Regions from separate parts of the Bradyrhizobium sp. CCBAU 051011 genome, predicted to be linked through region 3. Evidence: predicted binding sites of a transcription regulator. Region 3 holds the regulator's gene; each other region holds the start of a gene.
What was found. The regulator PhoB, encoded in region 3, activates phosphate uptake and scavenging genes when phosphate is short. The targets are predictions, from matches to a motif close to TGTCATNNANCTGTCAT.
Positions count from the first base shown of each region.

Region 1: a site for PhoB is predicted at 4,394-4,410, ahead of ACH79_RS30575 (RNA degradosome polyphosphate kinase). Genes of this name have one in related genera too.
Region 2: a site for PhoB is predicted at 4,123-4,139, ahead of phnF (phosphonate metabolism transcriptional regulator PhnF). Genes of this name have one in related genera too.

Region 1 covers NZ_CP022222.1:6,518,399-6,524,720, reverse strand. Annotated here, with positions in the region: gene ACH79_RS30605 (cold-shock protein) at 83-286, shown strand; gene ACH79_RS30600 (glutathione S-transferase family protein) at 346-1,077, opposite strand; gene purN (phosphoribosylglycinamide formyltransferase) at 1,143-1,796, opposite strand; gene purM (phosphoribosylformylglycinamidine cyclo-ligase) at 1,793-2,866, opposite strand; gene ACH79_RS30585 (CDP-alcohol phosphatidyltransferase family protein) at 3,017-3,559, shown strand; gene ACH79_RS30580 (DnaA ATPase domain-containing protein) at 3,657-4,334, shown strand; gene ACH79_RS30575 (RNA degradosome polyphosphate kinase) at 4,486-6,322, shown strand, end outside.
Region 2 covers NZ_CP022222.1:5,153,578-5,159,899, reverse strand. Annotated here, with positions in the region: gene phnL (phosphonate C-P lyase system protein PhnL) at 1-192, opposite strand, end outside; gene phnK (phosphonate C-P lyase system protein PhnK) at 201-1,001, opposite strand; gene ACH79_RS24045 (alpha-D-ribose 1-methylphosphonate 5-phosphate C-P-lyase PhnJ) at 994-1,878, opposite strand; gene ACH79_RS24040 (carbon-phosphorus lyase complex subunit PhnI) at 1,875-2,978, opposite strand; gene phnH (phosphonate C-P lyase system protein PhnH) at 2,981-3,586, opposite strand; gene phnG (phosphonate C-P lyase system protein PhnG) at 3,588-4,061, opposite strand; gene phnF (phosphonate metabolism transcriptional regulator PhnF) at 4,176-4,904, shown strand; gene phnE (phosphonate ABC transporter, permease protein PhnE) at 5,016-5,870, opposite strand; gene phnE (phosphonate ABC transporter, permease protein PhnE) at 5,867-6,322, opposite strand, start outside.
Region 3 covers NZ_CP022222.1:1,696,600-1,702,921, reverse strand. Annotated here, with positions in the region: gene pstB (phosphate ABC transporter ATP-binding protein PstB) at 1-316, shown strand, start outside; gene phoU (phosphate signaling complex protein PhoU) at 328-1,044, shown strand; gene phoB (phosphate regulon transcriptional regulator PhoB) at 1,118-1,822, shown strand; gene ACH79_RS08165 (GcrA family cell cycle regulator) at 2,182-2,694, opposite strand; gene ACH79_RS08160 (aspartate aminotransferase family protein) at 3,194-4,402, shown strand; gene argF (ornithine carbamoyltransferase) at 4,402-5,328, shown strand; gene ACH79_RS08150 (Hsp33 family molecular chaperone) at 5,544-6,322, shown strand, end outside.

The DNA.
Region 1 (6,322 bases), 4.3 Mb from region 3:
GAGCCCGTTTGTGGCGTGGCACGTGGAGAACGTGGCCGCGTCTTTTTTGTATCTAGTCTAAACTTGGAGACAGGCGATGGCGATGCAGAAGGGCAGCGTCAAGTGGTTCAACCCCACCAAGGGGTATGGGTTCATCAAGCCGGCGGTCGGCGAGAAGGACGTGTTCGTCCACATCTCGGCCGTCGAGCGCGCGGGACTCACCACTCTCAACGAGAACCAGCACATTGAGTACGACCTTGTCGAAAACCGCGGCAAGACGTCCGCGGAAAACCTCAAGGTCACTTAAGACTCCATCCACGCAAATTGCCCCCGGCCTCGCCGGGGGATTTTGCTTTTGCCCTGAACTTAGGCCGCCGCCTCGCAGCCCGCGATCTCTCGGAGTTCCGGATAGAATCGCGCAGTCATCCGGCTGACATAGCGCCGCAAATTGGCGTGGCCCGCCGCCGCCCGCTGCAAATCCGATTCGAACAGCGGACAGATCGCACTGACCGCGAAGGCGAATATCGTGGCGTCGATGCCGGTGGGCTCCTTGCCCATGAAGAACAGCTTGTCGCCGAGATAGGCCGCCATCGCATCGATCGAGCGGATTCCAATCGCGGTGATCTCGTCGGCGGAGTGACGGCCGATCCCCTGCCCGTGCAGCGTCTTGCGCAGGCGGCGGCGGATCATCGAGACGACGACGGGCCGGACCGGCGCAGGCACGCCCTTGAAGAAGTTGACCGGCCCTTTGCGGAAATTGTCGTCGATCATCCAGCGGAAGTAGACGCTCGCCCAGTATAAATTATCCTCCGCCATCTTCTCGAAGGCCCAGGCGACGGCGAGCTGCTCGGCACTGAGTCCCTGATCGAAATCGATGCCGTATTTCTTTTCGAGGTGCCAGCGGATCAAGGTGGAGTCGCCGAGCAACTGGCCGTCATCCTCGATGTAGGGAATCTTGCCCTTCGGCGCCTTCGAAAAACTCATCAGCGCCTTTTCGAACGGCAGCTTCGACATCCGCAGCAAGGTCTCGGCCTTGGTCACGAAGGGGCTTGCGTCGGGAAGGCCAAAATTGGGCCCGGAGCCATAGAGCGTGATCATGGAACCCTCGATGTATCTTGCGGGGCGCGGCTCTCGCGCTCGTTCGCGCACATCGGCAGATAATATCAGATCGTCCGCGGCGAAATCAGGGTGCCGTCGCGGTCGGACCCGCCGGCGGTCTTGCAGATGTCGCCTTCGAGGCGAAGCTTGCCGCTCGCAAGCAAACGCAGCGCCTCGGGATAGATGCGATGCTCGATGCCAAGGATGCGCTGCGATAGCGCCTCCGGCGTATCGTCATCGGCCACTTCAACCGCGCCCTGCATCACGATCGGGCCGGCGTCGGTTTCAGGAATCACGAAATGCACGGCGGCGCCCGAGATCTTCACCCCGGCCTGCAACGCCTGGCCGTGCGGATCGAGGCCCGGAAAGGACGGCAGCAGCGAGGGATGGATGTTGAGCATCTTGCCGTACCAGCGCTGCACGAACTCCGCGGTGAACAGGCGCATGAAGCCGCCGAGGCAGATCAGTTCGACCTTCCGTTCTTCGAGCGCCCGCTGCAGCACCGCTTCGAAGCCGGCGCGATCCTTGCCGAACGGCTTACTCTCGATGACGATCGTCGGGACGCCGTTCGCAGCCGCCCGCTCTAGCCCCAGCGCATCGCCCCGGTTGGAGATGACGGCGACGATCTCGGCCGGAAAGTCGGCAGCTTTCGCCGCATCGATCAGCGCGGCCATGTTCGATCCGCGCCCCGAGATCAGGATGGCGACACGGCGTTTCATGGGGCGAGATCGAGATGGCCGTTATAGACTACGCGATGTTCGCCCGACGCCGGGATCACTTCGCCGAGCAAGGCGACGGTCTCGCCGCTTTCGGTGAGGATCTCCGTTACCTTCTCGACCGCATCCGGCTTGACGATTGCGATCATGCCGATGCCGCAGTTGAAGGTGCGCAGCAATTCGAGCTCGGCGATACCGCCCTGCTCGGCCAGCCATTTGAACACCGGCAATACCGGCAGCCGCGCCAGATCGATGCCGACGCCGAGATGTTTTGGCAGCACGCGCGGAATGTTGTCGGTGAAGCCGCCGCCGGTGATGTGGGCGAGGCCTTTGATCGCGCCGGTCTCGCGGATCGCGCGCAGGCACGATTTCACATAGAGCCGCGTCGGCGCCAGCAGCGCGCCGCCCAGCGTCATGACCGGCGAGAACGGCGCCGGCGCACCGAAGCCGAGGCCGGAGTTTTCCACGATCTTGCGGACCAGCGAAAAGCCGTTGGAGTGAACGCCCGACGAGGCCAGTCCGATCACGGCGTCGCCCACCGCGATATCCGCGCTCGGCAACAGCGTGCCGCGCTCGGCAGCCCCGACCGCAAAGCCCGCGAGGTCGTAATCGCCGTCCTTGTAGAGGCCCGGCATCTCGGCGGTCTCGCCGCCGATCAGGGCGCAACCGGACTCCCGGCAGCCCTCGGCGACGCCGGCCACGATGGCCGCCGCGGCCTCGGGGTCGAGCTTGCCGCAGGCAAAATAGTCGAGGAAGAACAGCGGTTCCGCGCCCTGCACCACGAGGTCGTTGACCGACATCGCCACCAGGTCGATGCCGATGCCGCCATGCAGCCCGGTCTCGATCGCGATCTTGACCTTGGTGCCGACGCCGTCGGTCGCCGCCACCAGGACGGGGTCCTTGAACCCCGCCGCCTTGAGGTCGAACAGCCCGCCGAATCCGCCGATTTCGGCGTCGGCGCCGGCCCGGGCGGTGGCGCGCACCATCGGCTTGATGAGGTCGACCAGGCGGTTGCCTGCGTCGATATCGACCCCCGAATCCGCGTAAGTCAGCCCGTTTTTGCGGTCGTTCATGCCCAAATTCCAGTATGATGACCGCTGGTTACGAGGAATTCCGCGATCCTGCAATGGCTCGCAAGCGCTTGGCGCATATACTATGTAGATAAGAGCCGGCTGAACCCGCCAGGGGCCGGATCTAAGGCCGGGAGCCGGGAAGCGACCGAGTTGAGTATTCCGAACATCATTACGCTGGGGCGCATCATTCTGGTCCCGGTCATCGTCTGGGCGATCGTTTCCAGCCAGATGGAAATTGCGTTTGCGATCTTCGTCGTTGCAGGCGTCAGCGACGCCGTCGATGGCTTTCTCGCCAAGCGCTTCAACATGTCGAGCGAGCTCGGCGCCCTGCTCGACCCGCTCGCCGACAAGGCGCTCCTGGTTTCGATCTTCGTGGCGCTCGGCATCTGGGGCGCGGTTCCGCGCTGGCTCGTCATCCTGGTGGTGTCGCGCGACATCATGATCGTCACGGCGGTGATCGTGTCATGGCTGTTCGACAAGCCGATCCCAATGAAACCCCTGATGGTGTCGAAGCTCAACACGGTGGCGCAGGTGGCGTTCGCAGCGCTGGTGCTGGCCTCGCTCGGTTTCAATTTCAAGCCGGCGCCCTATGACGTGATCCTGATGGGTTTTGTTACAGTCTTTACTTTGGTTTCGGTCTCGCTCTATCTCGTCGAGTGGGTTCGGCACATGAGCACGATCGAAGCGCGCTAGCTTCTTCCTTTATTTGATGCGTTTTCCTCACGCGAACCCGTAGCCATTTCGCTTGAAAACGCTATGAATGCCCTGGAATCCCGGCCTGGAGACTTGCGTGGCAGTTCGCGTTCAACCTCGTCAGCTTGCTTTCTCGCTGCCGCATGCGGAGAGCCTGACCCGCGACAATTTCCTGGAAGGGCCTGCCAATGAAGCCGCGCTCGCGCTGATCGAAAGCTGGCCGGACTGGCCGAACCGCGTGATGGTGCTGATGGGACCGGAGGGCTCCGGCAAGAGCCACCTCGCCGCGATCTGGGCCGAACAGGCCGGCGCGCGCTCGATATCGGCACACGCGCTTACCCCCGCTTCCGTCCCCGGTGCGCTCACAACCGGGGCATTGGTGGTCGAAGACCTGAAGCCGGCCGACTTCGATGAGCGCGCAATGTTTCACCTCCTGAATCTGGCGCGCGAGGACGGGGCTTTCATCCTGATCACGGCTCGCGTTCCGCCGGCTTCGTTCGAGCTCGAATTGCGCGATCTCAGGTCGCGGCTGCGCGCCGCACCCGCCGTGTCGCTGTTGCCGCCCGACGACCTGTTGTTTCGCGGCCTGATCGTCAAATTCTGCGCCGACCGCCAGTTGAGCATCGACGAGACGGTTGTGAGCTATCTCGCCAGCCGGATCGAGCGCTCCTATGCCGCCGCCCGCCGGGCGATCGAGCTTCTGGATACCGAGGCGCTGCGGCTCGGCCGGCCCGTGACCCGGGCCCTGGCCGCAGAACTGCTGCGGAACGCCTGAAGGGCGAGGGTGCGTGCTGCGTCCTGTCGCCTTGACGGCGGCATTGGGCGGAACATCAATGTCATTGAAACGTCATCGGAATATCACATGGTTTGGGCGGCATTCGCTTAAATAAATGCCGGCGCCCCAGCCCGAGATGGATCAAAGCCTCATGGAATCGGCCCAAGTTATTGATATCAAAGAAAAAGAACAAATTGCCGAGGCGCCTCCCGCGATTGCCACCAGCCCCGAGCGGTTCATCAACCGGGAACTATCCTGGCTGCATTTCAACCGTCGGGTGCTCGAGGAATCGGTCAATCCCGGCCATCCCGCGCTGGAGCGGGTGCGGTTCCTGTCGATTTCCGCCAATAACCTTGATGAGTTCTTCATGGTCCGCGTCGCCGGTATCAAGGCACAGGTCCGCGAAGGCATTGCCGAACGCAGCCCCGACGGGCTCACGCCGTCCGAGCAGCTCTCCCTCATCAACAAGACGGTTTCGGAGCTCGCTTCCGACCAGCAGGCGATCTGGCGCGATCTGCGCGCCATGCTTTCGGATGCCGGCATCAAGCTGGTCGACGGCCACGACTTCACCAAGACGGAGCGCGGCTGGCTCGAGGATCACTTCCTCCGTAACATCTTCCCGCTGCTGACGCCGCTGGCGATCGATCCGGCGCACCCCTTCCCCTTCATCCCGAGCCTCGGCTTCACCATCGCGCTGCAATTGGCGCGGACTTCCGACGGCAAGGCGATGAACGCGCTGATCCGCATGCCCGGCAAGATCGACCGCTTCATCCGCATGCCTCCGACCGGCGATGGCGCCGTGCATCTGATCCCGCTGGAGCAGGCCACCGGCCTGTTCATCGGCCGCCTGTTCCCCGGCTACACCGTGAAGGGCCAAGGCGCTTTCCGCATCATCAGAGACTCCGAACTCGAAATCGAGGAAGAGGCCGAAGACCTGGTCCGCCTGTTCGAGACCGCGTTGAAGCGGCGGCGGCGCGGCTCGGTGATCCGGCTGGAGATGGAAGCCAAGATGCCCGAAGAGCTGTGCGCCTTTGTGCGGCAAGCGCTTTCGGCGGCGGACGACGAAGTGTTTCTGGTCGATGGCGTGCTGGCGATGAACGAGCTCTCGCAGCTCACGCGGCTCGACCGGCCCGACCTCGAATTCACACCCTATGTGCCGCGGCATCCCGAGCGGGTGCGCGACCATGGCGGCGACATCTTCGCGGCGATCCGGCAAAAGGACCTGATCGTCCATCACCCCTATGAATCCTTCGACGTCGTCGTGCAGTTCCTGCAGCAGGCGGCGCGCGATCCTGACGTCGTCGCCATCAAGCAGACGCTCTATCGCACCTCGAACAATTCACCGATCGTGCGCGCGCTGGCCGAGGCCGCCGAGGCCGGCAAGTCGGTGACGGCGCTGATCGAGTTGAAGGCGCGGTTCGACGAGGAGGCCAATATCCGCTGGGCGCGCGACCTCGAACGCGCCGGCGTGCAGGTCGTGTACGGCTTCCTCGAACTGAAGACGCACGCGAAGCTTTCGATGGTGGTGCGGCGCGAGGGTGGTAACCTCACGACCTATGTGCATACCGGCACCGGCAATTATCATCCGGTCACCGCACGCATCTATACCGACCTCTCCTACTTCACCTCGGACCCCATCATCGGCCGCGATGCGGCGCGGGTGTTCAACTACATCACCGGCTATGCCGAGCCGAGCGACATCGAGCGGATGGCGGTGTCGCCGCTGACGCTGCGCAAGCGCATCATCGAACATATCAAAGGCGAGACCAATCACGCCCGACACGGCAAGCCGGGAGCGATCTGGATGAAGATGAACTCGCTGGTCGACCCCGATGTCATCGACGCGCTGTACGAAGCGTCGCAGGCCGGCGTGTCGATCGACCTGGTGGTGCGTGGCATCTGCTGCCTGCGGCCGGGCATTCCCGGATTTTCCGAGAACATTCGGGTCAAATCGATCATCGGCCGCTTCCTTGAGCACGGCCGAATCT
Region 2 (6,322 bases), 3.5 Mb from region 3:
GTCGCAGCGGTAATTGCCAAAGATCATTTTCAGGATCGAGGATTTGCCGGCGCCTGAAGGGCCCGACAGCACCACGCATTCACCCGGCTCGACATGGAACGTGACGCCGCGCACCACGGGCAGCTCGACGCCACCCTGCAGGTGCATGGTGAAGGTCTTTTCGGCGTTCGAAATGTCGATCATCGCTGTCATTGGTGCGCTCATGCCGGCAGGATCGAGGAAACAAGCAGTTGGGTGTAGGGCTCGCGGGGATCGTCGAGCACCTGGTCGGTCAGGCCGGTTTCGATGACGCGCCCACCCTTCATCACCATCACGCGGTGCGACAACAGCCGCGCTACTGCGAGATCATGGGTGACGACGATCGCGGCCAGGCCGAGCTCGCTGACGAGATTGCGCATCAGATCCAGCAGCCGCGCCTGCACCGATACGTCGAGCCCGCCGGTCGGCTCGTCCATGAACACCAGTCGCGGCTCGGTGACGAGGTTGCGCGCGATCTGCAACCGCTGCCGCATGCCACCGGAATAAGTCCGCGGCGCGTCGTCGATGCGCGCGGTATCGATCTCGACCCGCTCCAGCCAGGACGAGGCGGTATCGCGGATGCGGCCGTAATGATTCCAGCCCACCGCCATCAGCCGCTCGCCGACATTGGCGCCGGCCGAGACCGCCATCCGCAGGCCCTGCGCGGGGTCCTGGTGCACGTAGCCCCAGTCGGTCCGGAACAGAAAGCGGCGCTCGGCCTCACCTAACGCGGCCAGATCGCGCAGCACACCGTCCCGCATCCGATATGATACCCGACCGGCGCTCGGCGCGAGCTGCGCTGAGAGCAGTTGCAGCAGCGTCGACTTACCCGACCCGGACTCGCCGACGATGGCCAGCACCTCGCCGGCATAGAGCGCAAACGATACGTCGCAGCAGGCGGTGAGCCGGCCGTAATTCTTGCCGAGATGTTCGGCGACCAGCAACGGCTGGTCGTCCGGCGTGACGTCTTGCGGCTCAGACATGCGCCCTCTCCTTGTGCGGCGCGGCGCTCTCGCTGCCGCGATGGCCGGCCGACTGGCGAGACTCGCAATAATCGGTGTCGGAGCAGACAAACATCCGCCCGCCCTTGTCGTCGGTGACGATTTCGTCGAGATAGGAATCGCCGGCGCCGCACAGCGCACAGGGCGCGTCGAACCGGTAGCGCGTAAACGGATGATCCTCGAAGTCGAGCGATACCACAGTGGTATGCGGCGGGATCGCATAGATGCGCTTCTCGCGCCCGGCGCCGAACAATTGCAACGCCGGGCAATTGTCCATCTTCGGATTGTCGAACTTCGGCGTCGGCGACGGGTCCATCACATAACGCGCGTTCACCTTCACCGGATACGCATAGGAGGTCGCGATATGGCCGAAGCGCGCGATATCCTCGTAAAGCTTGACGTGCATCAGGCCGTATTCGCCGAGCGCATGCATGCGCCGCGTCTCGGTCTCACGCGGCTCCAGGAAGCGCAGCGGCTCGGGGATCGGCACCTGATAGACCAGCACCTGCCCGGCATGCAGCGGCGCCTCGGGAATCCGGTGCCGGGTCTGGATCACGGTCGCATCCGCCGTGGCGGTGGTCGTTGCAACGCCCGCCGTCTTGCCGAAGAATTTCCGGATCGAAATCGCGTTGGTGGTGTCGTCGGAACCCTGGTCGATCACCTTCAGCACGTCATCGGGCCCGAGGATCGCCGCAGTGACCTGCACGCCGCCGGTGCCCCAGCCATAGGGCATCGGCATCTCGCGGCTGGCGAACGGCACCTGATAGCCGGGGATCGCAATCGCCTTCAGGATCGCACGGCGGATCATCCGCTTGGTCTGTTCGTCGAGATAGGCGAAATTGTAAGCCGGCGCGTTCATTCCGCGGCCTCCTGCATTTGCGGGGCCTCGTTCGCCTCGGCAAACTCCTGGCGCAATTTGCGTAAGAGGCCGAGCTCGGACTGGAAGTCGACATAGTGCGGCAGCTTGAGATGCTCGACGAAGCCGGTTGCCTGCACATTATCCGAGTGCGACATCACGAATTCCTCGTCCTGACCGGGCGCGATCACTTCTTCGCCGAGCTCGCGGGCGCGCAGGCTGCGATCGACCAGCGCCATCGACATGGTCTTGCGCTCGCTCTGTCCGAAGGCCAGCCCATAGCCGCGCGTAAAACACGGCGCTTCCGTAGCCGAGCCCTTGAACTGGTTAACCATCTGGCACTCGGTTAGCGCGATTGAGCCGAGCGGAACGGCAAAGCCGGCATCCTCGGCCATGAACTCGACCTCCACTTCGCCGAAGCGAATCTCACCCGCGAACGGATGGTTCCGCCCATAGCCGCGCTGCGAGGAGTAGCCGAGCGCCAGCAGAAATCCCTCGTCGGCGCGCGCCAGATTTTGCAGGCGCAAGTCACGATCAGCCGGGAAAATCAGCGGCTCGCGCGTCAGGTCTCCGACCGGAGCATCAGCATCGGCAGCCGGCGAAGGCTCAATCAGCCCGTCGCGGCCGAGAATATCGGTCACACGCGGCGTCGCCGCGGCGGACGCTTCGCCAGTCGCGGGCGCATCCGGCGAACATCCGTCCGCAAGCTGCGGGTCCAGCAGACGATGGGTATAGTCGAAAGTGGGCCCCAGAATCTGCCCGCCCGGAATATCCTTGAACGTCGAGGAAATTCGCCGTCGCACCTGCATCGCGCCGGTGTCGACCGGCTCCGTCGCACCAAAGCGCGGCAGCGTGGCGCGGAAGGCACGTACCAGGAAGATCGCTTCGATCAGGTCGCCCCGCGCCTGCTTGATGGCCAGTGCCGCCAGTTCGCGGTCGTACAGCGAGCCTTCGGTCATGACGCGGTCGACACCGAGCGACAGCTGCTCGGAGATCTGGGCCAACGACAGTTCGGGAACCTCGCGGTCGCCGCGCCGCTCATGCGCCAGCAGGCGGTGGGCGTTCTCGATGGCGCGCTCGCCTCCCTTGACGGCAACATACATCGTCAGCCTCCCCTCACCAGCCGCGTCGTGCGCGGTATCGCAACAATGGCATCGTCATGAACCAGCACGACATCGATGCCGCGCGGAAACAGCGCGGCGTTCACGGCTAGCCGCTCGAACAGATCCTGCGGCTGGATTGAAGCGCGCAGCGTCACGGTTCCGTCGATTCCGGGCCCCCGCAACTCGATCGCGGGACCATCCGACAGGCTTTCGACCTGCAGGATCAGCGTCGTTGAACGATCCGGATATTCGTTGCTGCCGAACGCGAAGCGATCGAGCGACGGCAGGCCGTGCGGATCGCCTACCAGCGCGAAACCGGCAGTCGACGAATCCGAAACGATCGGTGCGCTGGTGTGAAACTTGAGCCATTTGGCGACATCAGCCGTCGCCGACATCCGCCCGTCGAGCCACACCGGCGTATCGTGATCGAACAGCGTCAGCGCGATGGCGGCCGTGCCGCACATCATCGCGTCAGGTGCACCGGCCAGTGACGCGATGCGCTGAATGCTGCCGGGGCGCGCCATGGCATCCATCACGGACCGGAAGGTCGATTGCGCCGACAACACCTTGTCGGCAAATCCTGCGGGCAATTCGGCAACGGTCGTCATATCAGCCCTCACCCCGCACCAGAGTGTAGAAATCGACCCGTGTTGCCGCCGTCTCCGCAGCCTTGCGGTTACGCTGCTCCATCATCACCGTACGCAGCGGCGCAATCACCTCGGCTTCAACCGCGGCCGCGAACTCATCCGACTGCACCATGGCGTCGCACAGCGCGATCAGCTTCGCCTTGCGATGGTCGCGGCCGAGCGTGTAGCCGAAGCCGATTTCTCCGGTCGAAAGCCGCACCGCCGCGCGCGAAATCGTGGCCTCTCCGAGATTAAAGGGGGCGCCATCGCCGCCGATCCGGCCGCGTACCATGACCAGGCCGTTCTCTGATACGCGCAGGTCCTCATGCGCGGGCAACGCAATCGCCTCGAGATGAGCGGCAATGTCGACGACCTCGGAGTGGGCCAGCACCGCCATCGCGGCCTTGCGTCGCGCCTGCCCACCGTCTTCGTCTGCCAGACTTTCGTCACCCGCCATCATATCGACCTTGCCTGAATCAAGTTGTCTATGATACTAGACAACTTGATAACGAAGCGCCATGACAGTTTCGTGACTATGAGGTGATTTTTCTCCGATGCCCGGTTTCGTTCCATGAGCATCCAGGATACGCCCTCCGGCGTTGCGCTGTGGCGGCAGGTCGCCGACGGCATCGAGCGCGGCATCGCCGACGGCCGCTTTGCCGCCGGCGAAAAGCTGCCGGGCGAGATTGAGATCGCCGAAACCTATCGCGTCAACCGCCACACCGTGCGCCGGGCGCTCGCCACGCTTGCCGAACGCGGCCTGGTGCGCGCCGAGCGCGGCAGCGGTACCTATGTCGAGACGGGACGCATCGGCTATCCCCTGCGCTCCCGGACGCGGTTTTCCGAAATCGTCGGGGCCGGGGGTCGGGAGCCGCGCGGGCAGTTCATCGATGCGGCGGAGGAAGCAGCCACGCGTGAACTCGCGCGAGAACTAGGACTAAAGACCGGTGCGCCCCTGGTCCGGATCGAATCGGTGCGGCTCGCCGACCGCGTACCGATCTGCGTCAGCACCACATGGCTTTCGGCCGAGCGCTTCCCCGACGCCGGGAAGGTGTTCGCCAATGTCCGCTCGATGACCAAGCTGGTTGCGCATTACGGGATCCGGGATTTTCGTCGCACGTCCACCCGGATCACTGCGGGCATCGTCGACGCAACCGACGCCGCGCGGCTGGACCTCGCGCTCGGCCGTCCCGTGCTCGTGGTTGACAGCACCGACGTCGATGCCGCGGGCCAGCCGCTGACGACCAAGCGCTCGCGCTTTGCGGCCGAGCGCGTCGAGTTCCTGGTGGAGAATGGTTAGTTTGTAGCTCGTAGGGTGGGCAAAGCGAAGCGTGCCCACCAATCCCGATTGCGGTTTATCGATAGACGATGCGCACAGCGCTAACGCGCCTTTGCCCACTCTACGGAATCATCACGCCAACGCCCGCTGCCCGATGATGGCAAAGCGCAGTTTGCCCGAGATCCAGTCGATGGCGGACACCGCGATCAGGATCATCAGGATCAGGAAAGAGACTTTCTGCCATTCCAGCACACGGATTTGTTCGGCAAGCTGAAGTCCAATTCCGCCTGCCCCGACGATTCCGATAATCGTCGCTGACCGCGTATTCGATTCAAAATAGTAGAGCACCTGACTCAACAAGATCGGAAAAACCTGCGGCAACAATCCGAACCGGACGCTATGGAGATGGTTGCCGCCCGACGATCTGACCCCTTCAGCGGGGTTCTTGTCGGCAGCCTCGATAGCTTCCGAGAATAACTTCCCAAAAGTCCCAAAATCGCTGCAGATGACCGCAAGGATACCTGCAAACGGACCCAACCCTACGACGCCGACCCAGATGAGGGCCCAGATCAAGGTATCGACACCACGGATGGTATCGAGGCTGCGGCGTGTCAAAAGGTGGATGATCCGGTTTGCAACTACATTGCGCGCCGCCAGCAGGGATACCGGTAACGCCAGCAGTGCCCCGCCCAGCGTGCCGAGAAATGCAATCGAAACCGTCTCTCCGAGCGCATGCAGATATTTCAATACTTCCGCCCAGGAACCAGCATTAGGCGGCAACATGAGCCGAACGAATTCACCCAGCCGGACCATTCCGTCAGAGAGTCGGTGAAAGGGAATGTCGAGCTGGACAATCCCGAACAGAAAAAGCGCTATCGCCCCGCCAAAGCCGATTGCGATTTTTGCTCGGTGCCACCAGTCCGGGCGGAAAATGTCCGGATAACGTTCAACGATGCCGGCTCGGTTTTCAAAACTGAAGGAGTTCATGTCGCGGAGCCCTCCAGCCCGAGGAGGCGGTGGCGCACCCGCTCCGTGATAAAGTCGATCAACATGACGGTGACGACAATGAGCAAAAGGATGGCGCTGACATCGGTGTAATAGAATTTGCGGACGGCCTCGATCAAATCCTGCCCGATCCCGCCGGCGCCGACAAAGCCCATCACGGCCGCGCCGCGGACGTTAATCTCGAATCTCAGCAGGGCATAGCTTACGAAGTTCGAGAGAACCTGAGGCACCGCGCCAAACCGGACAATCTGAAGCCAGCTTCCTCCGCTTGCCGCCACCCCCTCGATCGGTTTGCTATCGATATTCTCAACAACTTCGGCGAACTGCTTGCCCAGCGCTCCAGTGGTATGGATTGCGACGGCGAGAACGCCCGGCAGCGGCCCCAGACCAAACGCCAGCACAAAAATCAGGGCAAAGACGATCTCCGGCACGGT
Region 3 (6,322 bases):
GCTGTCCGGCGGCCAGCAGCAGCGGCTCTGCATCGCCCGCACGGTCGCTGTCAGGCCCGAGGTAATCCTGTTTGACGAACCCTGTTCGGCGCTCGACCCGATCTCGACCGCCAAGATCGAGGAACTGATTCAGGAACTGGCGGAGGACTACACCATCGCCATCGTCACCCATAATATGCAGCAGGCGGCGCGCGTCTCCGACAAGACCGCCTTCATGTATCTCGGCGAGCTGATCGAATTCGACGACACCAACAAGATCTTCACTTCGCCGAGCGACCGACGCACCCAGGATTACATCACCGGCCGGTTCGGCTGAGGAGACAAGACATGGCTTCCGAGCACACCGCCAAGGCGTTCGACAGCGACCTTCAGGAACTCACCCGCCTGGTCGCGGAGATGGGCGGCCTGGCCGAACGCATGATCACCGAATCTGTCGACGCGCTGGTCCGCCGCGACGTCGCACTCGGCAAGCGCGTCGTCGCAACCGATGTCGAGATCGACCGCCTGCAGCATTTGATCGAGGAGCGAGCGGTATTGACCATCGCCCGCCGCCAGCCGATGGCGATCGACTTGCGCGAAATCGTCGGCGCCATGCGCGTCGCCACCGATCTGGAGCGGATCGGCGATCTCGCCAAGAACATGGGCAAGCGGGTCGCGGCCCTGGAGAACGATTTCCAGCCGCTGAAGCTGATGCGCGGCCTCGAACACATGACCGATCTGGTGCAAACGCAGGTCAAGTCGGTGCTGGACGCCTATGCCGCGCACGACCTGCCGGCGGCAATGGCGGTCTGGAAAGGCGACGAGGAAGTCGACGCCATCTGCACCTCGCTGTTCCGCGAACTTCTCACCTACATGATGGAAGACCCGCGCAACATCTCGTTCTGCATTCATTTGATGTTCTGCGCCAAGAATATTGAGCGGATCGGCGACCACGCGACCAACATCGCCGAAACCGTGTTCTACATGATCGAGGGACAGCAGATGCTCGACAAGCGCCCGAAGGGCGACATGACGACGTTTGCTACGACCGTGCCGAATAGTTGACGTAGCGTTTTCGAGCGAAGTGGAGGCCGGTTCGCGTGAAGAAAACGCGTCAGACAGAAGAGGCAAGAAAAGGATGAGCGCACGCATTATGGTGGTCGAGGACGAGGAAGCGCTGACCACGCTGTTGCGCTACAACCTCGACGCTGAAGGCTATGAGGTCGAGACCGTAGGCCGCGGCGACGACGCCGATACGCGGCTGAAGGAGCGCGTGCCCGACCTCGTCGTGCTCGACTGGATGCTGCCGGGCCTCTCCGGCATCGAGCTGTGCCGCCGCCTGCGCGCTCGCCCCGAAACCAAGCAACTACCGATCATCATGCTGACCGCGCGCGGCGAGGAGAGCGAGCGGGTGCGGGGGCTTGCGACCGGTGCCGACGACTACATCGTCAAGCCGTTCTCGGTGCCGGAACTCCTGGCGCGGGTGAAAGGCCTGTTGCGTCGGGCAAGCCCGGAGCGGCTCGCTACCGTGCTGACCTATGGCGACATCGAACTCGACCGCGAGAAACGCCGCGTCGCGCGCTCCGGCCGCCAGATCGACCTCGGCCCGACCGAATATCGCCTGCTGGAATTTTTCCTCGAACATCCCGGCCGCGTGTTCAGCCGCGAGCAATTGCTCGACAGCGTCTGGGGCCGCGACATCTATATCGACGAACGCACCGTCGACGTCCACATCGGCCGCCTGCGCAAGCTGCTCAACCCCGGCCGCGAGCAGGACCCGATCCGTACCGTGCGCGGCGCCGGTTATGCGCTGGATGACCGGTTTGCCAAGGTGGAGCCGTAAGGCTTCGCTATCATCCGCGCAAACTCCACCGTCGTCCCCGGCAAAGCGGCAGCTCTCTCATCGTCATTGCGAGCGAAGCGAAGCGAAGCAATCCATAGTGCCACGCGGCAAGTATGGATTGCTTCGTCGCTTTCGTTCCCTTGCGCAAAAGCTTCGGCGTTTGTCGCTGGCAATGACGGTGGTTGCCGCATCGGCGATCCGGGTGAGGGGGCACAGGTCTATCGATAGACCACAATCGCGGACAGAGTCCCTCACCCCAACCCTCTCAGCGCGAGCTTCGCTCGTCGTGGCCCCGCAAGAGCGGGGCGAGGGAGCGCACCTTGCGCGGAGCGCTTACGTCTCGCGCAAATGAGCGCGCCTTACCTCGTCTGCTTCGGCTGCTGCCGCCGCCGATCGGCGGCCGGTTGATACGCCACGCGCGAGTGATGCGCGCAGTAGGGCAGGCCGCTGAGCGCCTTGCCGCCGCAGAAGAAGAATTCCGGGCTCGAAGGATCGCCGACCGGCCAGTGGCAGGTCGCCTCGTTCAGTTCGAGCAGCGACAGCCGCTGGCTCATCGGCACTACATTGTCGAAGGCGACCGGATCGGCCTCGATCTCCACCTCGAAAGCGTGCGCCAGCGCGGTGTTGCCGCGCGAGACCGGGCGCGACACCCGCATCATCTGCTGGGCGGCGGGGCGTGCCTTGCGCTGCCGCGGAGCGGCCGAGGAGGGACTCTTGGCTCGGCCGGACAGGCCCAGCCGGTGCACTTTGCCGATTACGGCGTTTCGCGTCACATTTCCGAGTTCCGCGGCAATCTGGCTCGCGGACAATCCGGCTTCCCAGAGCTTCTTCAGCTGCTCGACGCGATCGTCGGACCAGGTCAAAACCGTCATCGTAATCTTCCCTTCGCATCGCGCCGGCCAATCGAGGGCAGCGCGGGCGATGTCATTCGTCTCAAAAATCCCTGCGGTCAGAATCCCTTAGCCCTCGCCGGGCGCGTTAACCGCGCCCGAACGTTTACGCCTGCACAAATGGACTCTTAGGGATCAGAACTGCCGCACGAGATGTCGTACCCGACAGCCCAAACGCTACAATATGGCGTGACTCGGGCGCAAGAGTCCGCGCCCCAACGTCCACATCTTCTGACATCTAGGCGTTTCACTGCGTGTTTTCCACCACACCGCAATCCTACGGATTTTGGCATCTTGCACTGCAGGAAAGGCCGTTCCGTGGCGTGTTGACAGCGCTCCCGGCCGACATAGAATACCTCTCACGTGCCGCCCTTAAGAGGCGGCACGTTTCGTTTTCGCCAGACCGGCTGCTGCCGCGTTCGCGCCACTGCCTGCGTGTCCCCGGCCGGTCAACCTTCAGTGCAAACCTTTTGTGATTGCCATGACCAATAGCGCCACGTCGCATCTGCTTCCCGTCTTCGCCAGGGTCGATCTCGGCTTCGAAAGCGGCGAGGGCTGCTGGCTGACCGCAACCAATGGCGAGCGCTATCTCGATTTCACCTCGGGCGTCGCGGTGAATGCGCTGGGTCACTGCCATCCGCATCTGATCAAGGCGCTGCAGGAACAGGCGACGAAACTCTGGCACATGTCGAACCTGTTCAAGTCGCCCGATGGCGAGAAGCTGGCCGCGCGGCTGTGCGAGCAGAGCTTTGCCGACCTGGTGTTTTTCTGCAATTCGGGCGCCGAGGCGATGGAAGGCGTGATCAAGGTCGTGCGCCGCTATCAATTCTCCAAGGGCCATCCCGAGCGCTATCGCCTCGTCACCTTCGAGGGCGCCTTCCACGGCCGCACGCTGGGCACGCTCGCGGCCACCGGCTCCGCCAAATATCTCGAAGGCTTTGGCCCGCCCATGGACGGTTTTGACCAGGTGCCGCATGGCGATTTGGAAGCCGTGAAGAAGGCGATCGGTCCCAACACCGCGGGCATCCTGATCGAGCCGGTGCAGGGCGAAGGCGGCGTGCGCTCGGCGCCGCAATCCTTCTTCAAGGCGCTGCGCCAGCTCTGCGACGAGAAGGGCCTGTTGCTCGCGTTCGACGAGGTGCAGACCGGCATGGGCCGCACCGGCGATCTGTTTGCCTACAAGCGCGTCGGCGTCACGCCGGATGTGATGTCGCTGGCGAAAGCGCTCGGCGGCGGTTTTCCGATCGGTGCGGTGCTGGCGACGGCGGAGGCCGCGAGCGGCATGACGCCCGGCTCGCACGGCTCGACCTTCGGCGGCAATCCGCTGGCGATTTCAGCCGCCAACGCCGTGCTCGACGTGATGCTGAAGCCCGGCTTCTTCGATCATGTGCAGAAAATGTCGCTGCTGTTGAAACAGAAACTCGCCTCGGTGGTCGATCGCTATCCTGCCGTGCTCTCGGAAGTGCGCGGCGAGGGACTTCTGGTCGGCGTCAAGGCCGTGGTGCCCTCGGGCGATCTCGTCAATGCGTTGCGTGACCAGAAATTGCTCACCGTCGGCGCCGGCGACAATGTGGTGCGATTCCTCGCGCCCTTGATCGTGACCGAGGCCGAGATCGATCAATCCATCCAGATGCTGGAACGCGCCTGCGGCGCGCTGTCGGCTACGCAGTTGAAGAAGGCGGCGGGATGATGAGCAAGTCCGTCCGCCATTTCCTCGACATCAACGAGTTGCCGCCAAAGGAGCTGCGCAACATGCTGGCGCTGGGCGCCGACATGAAGGCGAAGCTCAAGGCTCATGAAAAGGGCAAGAAGCCGCTCGAAGGCAAGACGCTGGCGATGATCTTCGAACGTCCCTCGACCCGCACGCGCGTCTCGTTCGACGTCGGCATGCGCCAGCTCGGCGGCGAGTCGATCATGCTGACGGGCGCGGAGATGCAGCTCGGCCGCGGCGAGACCATCGCCGACACCGCGCGCGTGCTGTCGCGCTATGTCGATGCGATCATGATCCGCATCCTCAACCACGATGCGCTGCTCGAGCTTGCCGCGCACGCCACCGTGCCCGTGATCAACGGCCTGACGCGGCGCTCGCACCCCTGCCAGGTGATGGCCGACCTGATGACCTTCGAAGAGCATCGCGGGCCGATCGAGGGCAAGACCGTGGCCTGGACCGGCGACGACAACAACGTGCTGGCGTCCTGGGCGCACGCGGCCGAGCGTTTCAAGTTCCAGCTCAATGTCGCGACCCCGCCGGAGCTTGCGCCGAAAAAGGTGATGCGCGACTGGATCAAGGCGACCGGCGCGCCGATCGTGCTTGGTACCGATCCGGAAGCCGCCGTGCGCGGCGCCGATTGCGTCGTCACCGACACCTGGGTCTCGATGGGCGACAAGGAGGGCGAGCACCGCCACAACGTGCTGAAGCCCTATCAGGTCAATGAGAAGCTGATGTCGCTGGCCAGCAAGGACGCGATCTTCATGCACTGCCTGCCCGCCCATCGCGGCGAGGAGGTCACCGATGAGGTGATCGACGGCCCGCAATCGGTGGTGTTCGACGAGGCCGAAAATCGCCTGCACGCGCAAAAGGGCATTCTGGCCTGGTGTTTCAACGAAGTGGCGTAGGCCTTGATGTCGTCCCTGCCTAGTGCGCGATTGCGCACGGGAGCAGGGACCCATACCGCGTGATCTCGCGTTCTTTGCGCGGTATGGCAGACATCGTTCGTGACGATAAACGCCTGTGGTTATGGGTCCCTGCTTTCGCAGGGACGACGCGTGGAGAAAGTTTCGCCGCTCTTCACCCCCTTCACTTTTCTCTTGCCGACCCCAGATAGAGCGCCATGGTTTCAGATTCCCCCGACATCAAAATCACACCCGAGGCGCCCGTTCGCGCGCCCTCGTCCGTTCCCGTCGATGACGCGGTGCTGCCGTTCGAGGTCGCCTCGCTCGATCTGCGCGGACGGCTGACCCGGCTCGGCCCGGCGCTCGACGACATCCTGACCAAGCACGATTATCCGGCGCCGGTCGGCAAACTGCTCGGCGAGGCGATCGTGCTGGCGACGCTGCTCGGCACGGCGTTGAAATTCGAAGGCCGCTTCATCCTGCAGACGCAGACCGACGGCCCGGTGTCGTTCCTGATCGTGGATTTCCAGTCGCCGGATCGGCTGCGCGCCTATGCGCGCTATGACACGCGGCGGCTGAAGGACGGCCAGAGTTCGGGCGCGCTGCTCGGCAAGGGCCATCTCGCCATGACCATCGACCAGGGCGCGGACATGAGCCGCTATCAGGGTCTCGTCGCGCTCGACGGCGGCAGCCTGGAAGACGCGGCGCATGAATATTTCCTGCGCTCCGAACAGATCCCGACCCGCGTGCGGCTCGCGGTCGGCGAGGAATTGCGCGGCGGCGGCAAGCATCGCTGGCGCGCTGGCGGCATGCTGCTGCAATTCCTGCCGAAGTCGCCCGAGCGGGCGCGGCAGGCCGATCTGCATCCGGGTGATGCGCCTGACGGTACGGTGACGCACACCGTTGCCGAGGACGATGCCTGGGTCGAGGGCCAGTCGCTGATCGGCACCGTCGAGGACGTCGAACTGATCGATCCCGATCTGTCGGGCGAGCGGCT